Regions from separate parts of the Isoptericola aurantiacus genome, predicted to be linked through region 1. Evidence: predicted binding sites of a transcription regulator. Region 1 holds the regulator's gene; the other holds the start of a gene.
The links. The regulator LexA, encoded in region 1, represses DNA repair genes until DNA is damaged. The targets are predictions, from matches to a motif close to TCGAACANNTGTTCGA.

Region 1 (4,406 bases):
CCAACCAGATCGACCTCGAGGCCGCCGCCGCCCAGGGCGTGGCCGTGTTCAACGCGCCGTTCTCCAACACGCGCTCCGTGGTCGAGCTCGCGGTCTCCGAGATCATCGCCCTGACCCGCCGCCTCACCGTGCGGGACAAGGCGCTGCACGACGGCGTGTGGGACAAGACCGCGGACGGCTCGCACGAGGTGCGCGGACGCACGCTGGGCATCATCGGCTACGGCAACATCGGTTCGCAGCTGTCCGTGCTCGCGGAGAACCTGGGCATGCGCGTCGTGTTCTTCGACACCGACGAGAAGCTGGCCCTGGGCAACGCACGGCGCGTCGAGACGCTCGACCAGCTGCTCGAGATCGCCGACGCGGTCACCATCCACGTCGACGGCCGGCCAGGCAACGCCGGGCTGTTCGGCGAGGACCTGTTCGCGCGCATGAAGCCCGGGGCGATCTTCCTCAACCTGTCGCGCGGTTTCGTCGTGGACGTCGAGGCGCTCCGCGAGCACATCCTGTCCGGACATCTCTCCGGTGCCGCGGTGGACGTGTTCCCCGCCGAGCCCAAGAAGCGGGGCGATCACTTCGAGTCGCCGCTGCGCGGGCTCGACAACGTCGTCCTCACCCCCCACGTGGGCGGTTCGACGGAGGAGGCGCAGCAGTCGATCGGCCACTTCGTGGCCAAGAAGCTGCGCGACTACCTCTTCACGGGGTCGACGACGCTCTCGGTCAACCTGCCCAACCTGCAGCTCGAGCACACCGGCGTGGGTCGCATCGCCCTGCTGCACCGCAACGTGCCCGGGGTGCTCGCGGCCGTCAACCAGGTCTTCGCCGACCACGGGGCGAACATCGAGGCGCAGATGCTCGCCACCCGCGGCGATCTCGGCTACGTGGTCACCGACATCTCCGACGTCACGCACCGGGGAGCGTCGTCCAAGCTCATGGAGATGGCCACCACCGTCCGTCTGCGCATCCGCGACGCGTTCGAGCGACCCGAGTTCCCCCCGGGTCCCGCCGCCCGCTGAGCGGGACCGGCCGGGTCAGCCGGACTTGCGCCGGAAGATCGGCTGGACCTGGCCGGCGGTCTCCGAACCGTGCACGGGACCGGTGTTGCGTCCCCCGTCGGCGCTCGGGTGGCTCGCGGCGTGCTTCTTCGCCAAGGCCTCCTTGAAGCGTTCCTTGGTGGCGTCGTCGGGCCCCTGCGACTTCTTGTCGGCGGTCATGGCGTCCAGCATGCGCCCCCGGCGTACCGAGCGCCAGGGCTTATCGGTCCGTCGGCGCCTCGTCCGCCGCGGCCGCGGCCCGCTCGGCGTGCTCGGCGCGCAACGACGTGATGGCGGACTCGAAGTCGTCCAGCGACTCGAAGGCCTGGTAGACCGAGGCGAACCGGAGATAGGCGACCTCGTCGAGCTCGCGCAGGGGCCCGAGGATCGCCAACCCGATCTCGTAGGCGTCGATCTCCGCGCTGCCCGCGCTCCGCAACGCTTCCTCGACCCTCTGGGCCAGGAGGGCGAGGTCGTCCCCGCTGACGGGTCGGCCCTGACAGGCCTTGCGCACCCCGGAGACCACCTTGTCCCGGCTGAACGGCTCCGTCACGCCCGAGCGCTTCACGACGGACAGGCTCGCTGTCTCGATCGTCGTGAACCGCCGCTGGCACGACGGGCACTGCCGACGACGCCGGATGGCGGCGCCGTCGTCCGACGTCCTGGAGTCGACGACACGGGAGTCGGGGTGGCGGCAGAACGGGCAGTGCATCGGTTCTCCTGCGGTCGGTGCCGGGCTTCTGCCCGACTGCCCGACGAAAGTATGCGGCCGAGCCCGCCCGGTGCAAGAAGACGTGCCGCTAGTCGCGGGGCAGCACGATCACCTGCCCGACCCGCAGGTCGGACGAACGCATCCCGTTGATCTCCTTGATCTGGGCCACCACCTCACGGACGTCCTGCCCCGGCCCCGCGACCTGGCTCGCATGACGCCACAACGTCTCACCCGGGACCACCGTGTGCAGGCGGACCTCCAGCGGCTCTCCACCGTCGCCCGCGACGGCGCCGACGCCCCACCCTCCGAGCGTCAGGGCGACCAGCACGGTCAGGACGGCCACGACCAGCCGACCGCGCCTCGTGAGCCTCAGCCCTGCCAGGCCCGCGAACCCCGGGTCGCTCACCGGACCTGCGACAACTGCAGCCATGATCGGTCCCCGCCTCTCGGAATCGAACGCGTGTGCGTCATACGTATGTTCGTCGAACATCTGTACCATTCATAGCACGGCGCCCCGACACGCGTCGAGAGATCTCGAACAGATGTTTGAAGTCGATGCCGATCTGCCCTAGGCTGACCACAGCGCGACGACGGGTTTGCCCAGGTCCAAGGGCTGTCCGGCACCGGAGCACCACAGGTTCGACGACAGGAGAGACGGATGACGACGCCACGCGAGACGGACGCCGGGGCGGCCGGCACGCACGACGGCGCGCTCGCGTCCGTCTCCCAGCTCGCACCGGGTCCTGACCGCCTGACGACGCGACAGCGGCGCGTCCTGGAGACGATCCGCGAGTCCGTCGAGTCCCGTGGCTACCCGCCCACCATGCGGGAGATCGGGGAGGCCGTCGGGCTGGCGAGCCCGTCGTCGGTCAAGCACCAGCTCACCACGCTCGAACGCAAGGGGTTCCTGCGGCGCGACCCGAACCGTCCGCGCGCCATGGAGGTCGTCGACCCCGTCACCGGCCGCACGTCCGGCACGGACGAGCCCGTCGTCCCCGCCGCGCCCACGCCCGACGGGGAGAGCGACGAGACTCCCCGCCCTTCCTACGTCCCGGTCGTCGGCCGCATCGCCGCCGGCGGCCCGATCCTCGCCGAGCAGGTCGTCGAGGACGTCTTTCCGCTGCCCCGTCAGCTCGTCGGCGACGGCGAGCTGTTCCTGCTCAAGGTGACGGGCGACTCGATGGTCGAGGCCGCCATCTGCGACGGCGACTGGGTCGTCGTCCGGCGGCAGAACGTCGCCGAGCAGGGCGAGATCGTGGCCGCGATGATCGATGGTGAGGCGACGGTCAAGACCTTCAAGCAGACCGGGGGACACACCTGGCTGCTGCCGCAGAACCCTGCCTACAGCCCCATCGCCGGCGACGAGGCCCAGGTCCTCGGCAGGGTGGTCGCGGTGCTGCGGAGCCTCTGAACCGGGCTCCGCGACGCCGCCGGTTCAGAATCCGAACCGGCGCTGCACGGCCCGCACGTGGTCGGCAGACGCCCGCAGGCCGGCCAGCTCGACGTCGGACAACGGCGTCGCGACCGTCGTGGTCGCACCGCGCGCGTCCACCAGGGTCGGGACCGACAGGCAGACGTCGCTGATGCCCCGGAAGCCCTCGAGCCGCGTGGAGACGGGCATGACGCGGTGCTCGTCGTTGAGCACCGCCTCGACGATGCGCGTCACGGCCAGGCCGACGGCGTAGTTCGTGGCGCCCTTGCCGGCGATGACCCGGTACGCCGACTCGACGACGTCGCGGGCGATGGTCTCGCGCGCCACGTCGTCGAGCGGCGGGCGTCCCGGCAGCGCGGTCCACTCGAGCAGGGGCACCCCGGCGATCCGCGCCGAGTCCCACAGGGCGATCTCCGAGTCCCCGTGCTCCCCGGCGATGTAGGCGTGCACGTTGCCCGTCGCCACACCGCAGTGCTCCGCCAGGGCCGCACGCAGCCGCGACGAGTCGAGCACCGTGCCCGAACCGAACACCCGCTCGTGCGGCAGCCCCGAGATCTGCTGGGCCGCATAGGTCACGACGTCGACGGGGTTGGTCACCATGATGTAGATCGCGTCCGGCGCCACCTCCACCAGCCCCGGCAGGATCGCCCGCGTCAGTCCGATCGTGGCCTCCGCCAGGTCGAGCCGCGACTGGCCCGGCTTCTGCTTGGCCCCCGCCGTCACGACGACGACGTCCGCACCACGGCAGACCTCGACGTCGTCGGACCCGTGCACCTCCGCCTGCGGGACGAACATCCCGCCGTGCCGCAGGTCGAGGACCTCGGCCTCGACCTTGGCCTTGTTGACGTCGAGCAACGCGACGTTCCGGGCGGTGCCCCGAGCGAGCGAGGCGTAGGCGAGCGTGGCACCGACGGCGCCTGCTCCGACGACGGCCAGCTTCGTGGTGCTGCGGGTCTCGGTCACGGCAGCAACGCTAGGCGTCGAGGCGGCGGAGCGCAGCCCGAACCAGCTGCGGGTCCGTCGTCTTCCAGAACGGCGGCAACGAGCGGGCCAGGAAGGTGCCGTACCGGGCCGTGGCGAGCCGCGGGTCCAGCACCGCGACCACCCCCCGGTCGGTGACCGAGCGGATGAGCCGTCCGGAACCCTGGGCCAGCAACAGGGCCGCATGCGTCGCGGCGACCTGCATGAAGCCGTTCCCGCCCGCTTCCTCCACGGCGCGCGCCCGCGCCGC
Region 2 (4,406 bases), on a different contig from region 1:
TCCTCGCCCTGCAGGGTGACGTCCGTGCCCATGTGACCGCGCTCGAGGCGGCCGGCGCGCGCGCCGTGCCCGTCCGCCGCGCGGCCGAGCTGGAGGCCGTCGACGGGCTGGTGCTGCCCGGGGGCGAGTCCACGACCATCGACAAGCTGCTGCGCCTGTTCGAGCTGCGCGACCCCCTGCGCCGCGCCGTCGCGGAGGGCCTGCCCGTGTACGGGTCGTGCGCCGGCATGATCCTGCTCGCCGACCGCGTCCTGGGTTCGATCGAGGGTCAGCAGACCCTGGGTGGCCTGGACGTCACCGTGCGCCGCAACGCGTTCGGGCGCCAGGTCGACTCCTTCGAGGCGGACCTCGACGTCGTCGGCGTCTCCGGCGACGCCGGAGGCGGTCCGGTCCGGACCGTGTTCATCCGGGCACCGTGGGTCGAGGACGTGGGCCCCGACGTCGAGGTCCTGGCCCGGATCCCGGAGCGTTCCACCGACGGCGCGGGACTCGGCGACGCCGCCGGTAGGATCGTGGCAGTTCGTTCCGGACGGCTGCTGGCCACCGCGTTCCACCCGGAGATGACCGGGGACGTTCGCGTGCACGCGCTGTTCGTCCGTGAAGCCACCGCATCGCGAAGGAGTTAGTCAGGCCATGTCCGGTCACTCGAAGTGGGCCACGACCAAGCACAAGAAGGCGGCGATCGACGCCAAGCGCGGCAAGCTCTTCGCGAAGCTGATCAAGAACATCGAGGTCGCCGCCCGCACCGGAGGCGGTGACCCGGCCGGCAACCCGACCCTGTTCGACGCCATCCAGAAGGCGAAGAAGTCGTCGGTCCCCAACGACAACATCGATCGTGCGCTCAAGCGCGGGTCGGGCGAGGGCGCCGACGCCGTCGACTACCAGACGATCATGTACGAGGGCTACGGCACCAACGGCATCGCCGTCCTGGTGGAGTGCCTCACCGACAACAAGAACCGTGCCGCGGCCGAGGTGCGCACCGCCTTCACGCGCAACGGCGGCAACCTCGCCGACCCGGGCTCGGTGTCGTACCTGTTCTCCCGCAAGGGCCTGGTCGTCGTGCCGAAGGCCGACGGCGTCACCGAGGACGACGTGATGCTCGCCGCCCTGGACGCCGGGGCGGAGGAGGTCACCGACCTCGGTGACTACATCGAGGTGCTCTCGGAGGCCACGGACCTGGTGGACGTGCGATCGGCGATCGTGGCGGCCGGGATCGAGTACGACTCCGCCGACTCGATCTGGCACCCCTCCATGCAGGTGGAGGTCGACGTCGAGGGCGCACGCAAGATCATGCGCCTCATCGACGCGCTCGAGGACAGCGACGACGTGCAGAACGTCTACGCGAACTTCGACGCCTCCGACGAGGTCATGGCCGCCCTCGACACCGAGGACTGAGCCGGAGCGCAGCGCAGGGTCGGTCCGATCGTGTGTCGGAGGACTGAGCCGGAGCGCAGCGCAGGGTGAGGGCCGAGGGACGAGGCAGCTCGCCCGCAGCGGAGCGCAGGGTCGGTCCGACCGTGTGTCCGAGGACTGAGCCGGAGCGCAGCGCAGGGTCGGTTCGACCGTGGACTCTCTCGCCCGCGCGCGCCTCGGAGCCGGTGTCGGTCCTGCGTGAGACAGTGACGCCGTGCGTGTGCTGGGAGTGGATCCGGGACTGACCCGGTGCGGTGTCGGGGTGGTCGACTCCCTGTCCGGGCGCCGGGCCGAGCTGGTGGGCGTCGGCGTCCTGACGTCGTCGCCGGAGACGAGCACCGACCTCCGCCTGCTGCGGATCTCCGAGGGTCTGGAGACGTGGCTCACCGAGCACACGCCGGACGTCGTGGCCGTGGAACGCGTCTTCGCCCAGAACAACCGCGGCACCGTGATGGGGACCGCCCAGGTCGCGGGTCTGGCCATGGTCGCGGCCGCCCGACGGGGCGTCCCGGTCGCGCTGCACACCCCGAGCGAGGTCAAGGCCGCGGTGACCGGATCGGGGCGTGCCGGCAAGGAGCAGGTGCAGCGCATGGTGGCGAACATCCTGCGGCTGCCGAGCGCGCCGCAGCCGGCCGACGCCGCCGACGCCCTGGCCCTGGCGATCACGCACCTGTGGCGGCCGGCGGGCGCGCTGCAGGGCGGTGACCGGCACCAGGTGACCCCGGCGCAACGCGCCTGGGCGGCGGCGGAACGCCGCGCCCAGACCTCGTCGCGGTACCGTACGGATGTTCGAGGAAAGGAGTCGCCCCGGTGATCGCATCCCTGACCGGCACGGTCGCTCAGGTGTCGCTGGACCGCGCCGTGCTCGACGTCGGCGGGGTCGGCTATCTCGTGCACGCCACACCGGCGACCCTCGCCGGGCTGCGCGTGGGGGAGGACGTCCGGCTGCACACCACGCTCGTCGTCCGCGAGGACTCGATGACGGTCTACGGGTTCGCGGAGGCCGACGAGCGCGAGGTCTTCGAGGTCGCCCAGTCCGTCTCCGGCGTCGGCCCACGGATCGCGTTGGCGATGCTGGCGGTGCTGACGCCGGACGCCCTGCGCCGCGCCATCGACGCGGAGGACACCGCGGTGCTGCGCCGCGTGCCCGGGATCGGGGCCAAGAGCGCGCAGCGCATCGTGCTCGAGCTGTCCGGCAAGCTCGCCGCTCCGGCGCCCGACGGCGGTTCCTCGGTCCCGCACGCGGCGGCGGTGCCGGACGGTCGCGGCCACGTCGTGGAGGCCCTCGTCGGGCTGGGCTGGTCGGCGAAGGTGGCCGAGGACGCGGTCGGCAAGGTGCTCGCCGAGGCCGGGTCCGACGTCGTGGTCGAGGCCGAGGTCCCCGCCACGCTGCGTGCCGCCCTGCGACGGCTGGGCCCTCGTGGCTGAGGGCGAGATCGATCCGCAGGAGCTCGGCGGCCGCCTCGTGGGGGCGGGCGCCGACGAGGTCGAGCGCGCGGCCGAGGCGGCGCTGCGCCCGAAGCGGCTCGACGACTTCGTCGGCCAGCAGGTGGTCCGCGACCAGCTCTCGCTCGTGCTGCAGGCCTCGCTCGGCCGTGACGCCGCGCCGGACCACGTCCTGCTCTCCGGTCCGCCGGGACTGGGCAAGACGACGCTGGCGATGATCATCGCCTCCGAGCTGGGCACGTCGTTGCGGGTCACCAGCGGTCCGGCGATCCAGCACGCCGGCGACCTGGCCGCCGTCCTGTCCTCCCTGGAGGAGGGGGAGGTGCTCTTCATCGACGAGATCCACCGCCTCGCCCGCCCGGCCGAGGAGCTGCTCTACGTCGCGATGGAGGACTTCCGGGTCGACGTCGTGGTCGGCAAGGGCGCCGGGGCCAGCGCGATCCCGCTGGCGCTGCCACCGTTCACCGTGGTCGGCGCGACGACGCGCTCCGGGTTGCTCCCCGCGCCGCTGCGCGACAGGTTCGGTTTCACCGGGCACCTCGACTTCTACTCGGCGGGCGAGCTGGAGCGGGTGGTGCTGCGCTCGGCCGCGCTCCTCGGCGTCGAGATCCGGCACGAGGCCGCCCACGAGATCGCCGGGCGCTCGCGGGGCACGCCGCGGATCGCCAACCGGTTGCTGCGGCGCGTGCGGGACTGGGCACAGGTGCGTGGCGACGGGTCGTTGGACCTGCGGGCGGCGCGCGCGGCCCTGGAGGTCTACGAGGTGGACCCGATCGGGCTGGACCGGCTCGACCGCGCGGTCCTGGAGGCGTTGTGCCGCCGGTTCGCCGGCGGCCCCGTCGGGCTGACGACCCTGGCCATGACGGTGGGGGAGGAGGGCGAGACGGTCGAGACCGTGGCCGAGCCCTACCTGGTGCGCGAGGGGCTGGTGGCCCGGACCCCTCGCGGACGCGTCGCGACGGCCGACGCCTGGGAGCACCTGGGGCTCGAACCGCCGCCGGGCACCTGGGCGTCCGGGGCGCCGACCGTGGAACCGGGAACCTCGCGCGGGTCGCGGACGTTGTTCGACGAGGCCTAGGTCCGCCACGCGGCACCTAGACTGTGAAGGACGATCCCGCAACCCCTCGGAACGAAGGACTGAACCCACGTGGAACTCATCATCCTCTTCGGCGTGCTCGCCGCACTCATGATCTTCATGAGCTCGCGCACGCGCAAGCAGCAGAAGCAGCAGGCGGAGTTCCGCTCCTCCCTCGAGCCGGGGCAGGAGGTCATGACGGGTTCCGGCATGGTCGGCACGGTGGTCGACGTCGACGAGGAAGCCGACATCGTCACGATCGAGTCCACGCCCGGCGCGCAGACGCGGTGGTTGCGCGCCGCGATCGCCAAGCGGACGGACACCTCCGTCGCGGACGACGTGACCGGGGTGGCGGACGACACCTCGGATGCAGGTAGCATCGCCTCCGCAGACGGTGACGTCGACGTTCCGGACGACCTCTCGGGCCTGGACACCGCCCAGCGGGAGTACCAGGAGAACAAGCGTCGGGAGA

Region 2: a site for LexA is predicted at 1,512-1,527, ahead of ruvC (crossover junction endodeoxyribonuclease RuvC). Genes of this name have one in related genera too.

What each region holds. Positions count from the first base shown of each region.
Region 1 covers NZ_JBJBAE010000004.1:211,068-215,473, reverse strand. Annotated here, with positions in the region: gene serA (phosphoglycerate dehydrogenase) at 1-1,013, shown strand, start outside; gene ACIQLL_RS13345 (DUF5302 domain-containing protein) at 1,029-1,211, opposite strand; gene nrdR (transcriptional regulator NrdR) at 1,252-1,743, opposite strand; gene ACIQLL_RS13335 (LysM peptidoglycan-binding domain-containing protein) at 1,832-2,173, opposite strand; gene lexA (transcriptional repressor LexA) at 2,402-3,154, shown strand; gene ACIQLL_RS13325 (L-lactate dehydrogenase) at 3,179-4,138, opposite strand; gene ACIQLL_RS13320 (ATP-dependent DNA helicase) at 4,149-4,406, opposite strand, start outside.
Region 2 covers NZ_JBJBAE010000002.1:227,494-231,899, forward strand. Annotated here, with positions in the region: gene pdxT (pyridoxal 5'-phosphate synthase glutaminase subunit PdxT) at 1-626, shown strand, start outside; gene ACIQLL_RS07800 (YebC/PmpR family DNA-binding transcriptional regulator) at 634-1,395, shown strand; gene ruvC (crossover junction endodeoxyribonuclease RuvC) at 1,628-2,227, shown strand; gene ruvA (Holliday junction branch migration protein RuvA) at 2,224-2,841, shown strand; gene ruvB (Holliday junction branch migration DNA helicase RuvB) at 2,834-3,937, shown strand; gene yajC (preprotein translocase subunit YajC) at 4,007-4,406, shown strand, end outside.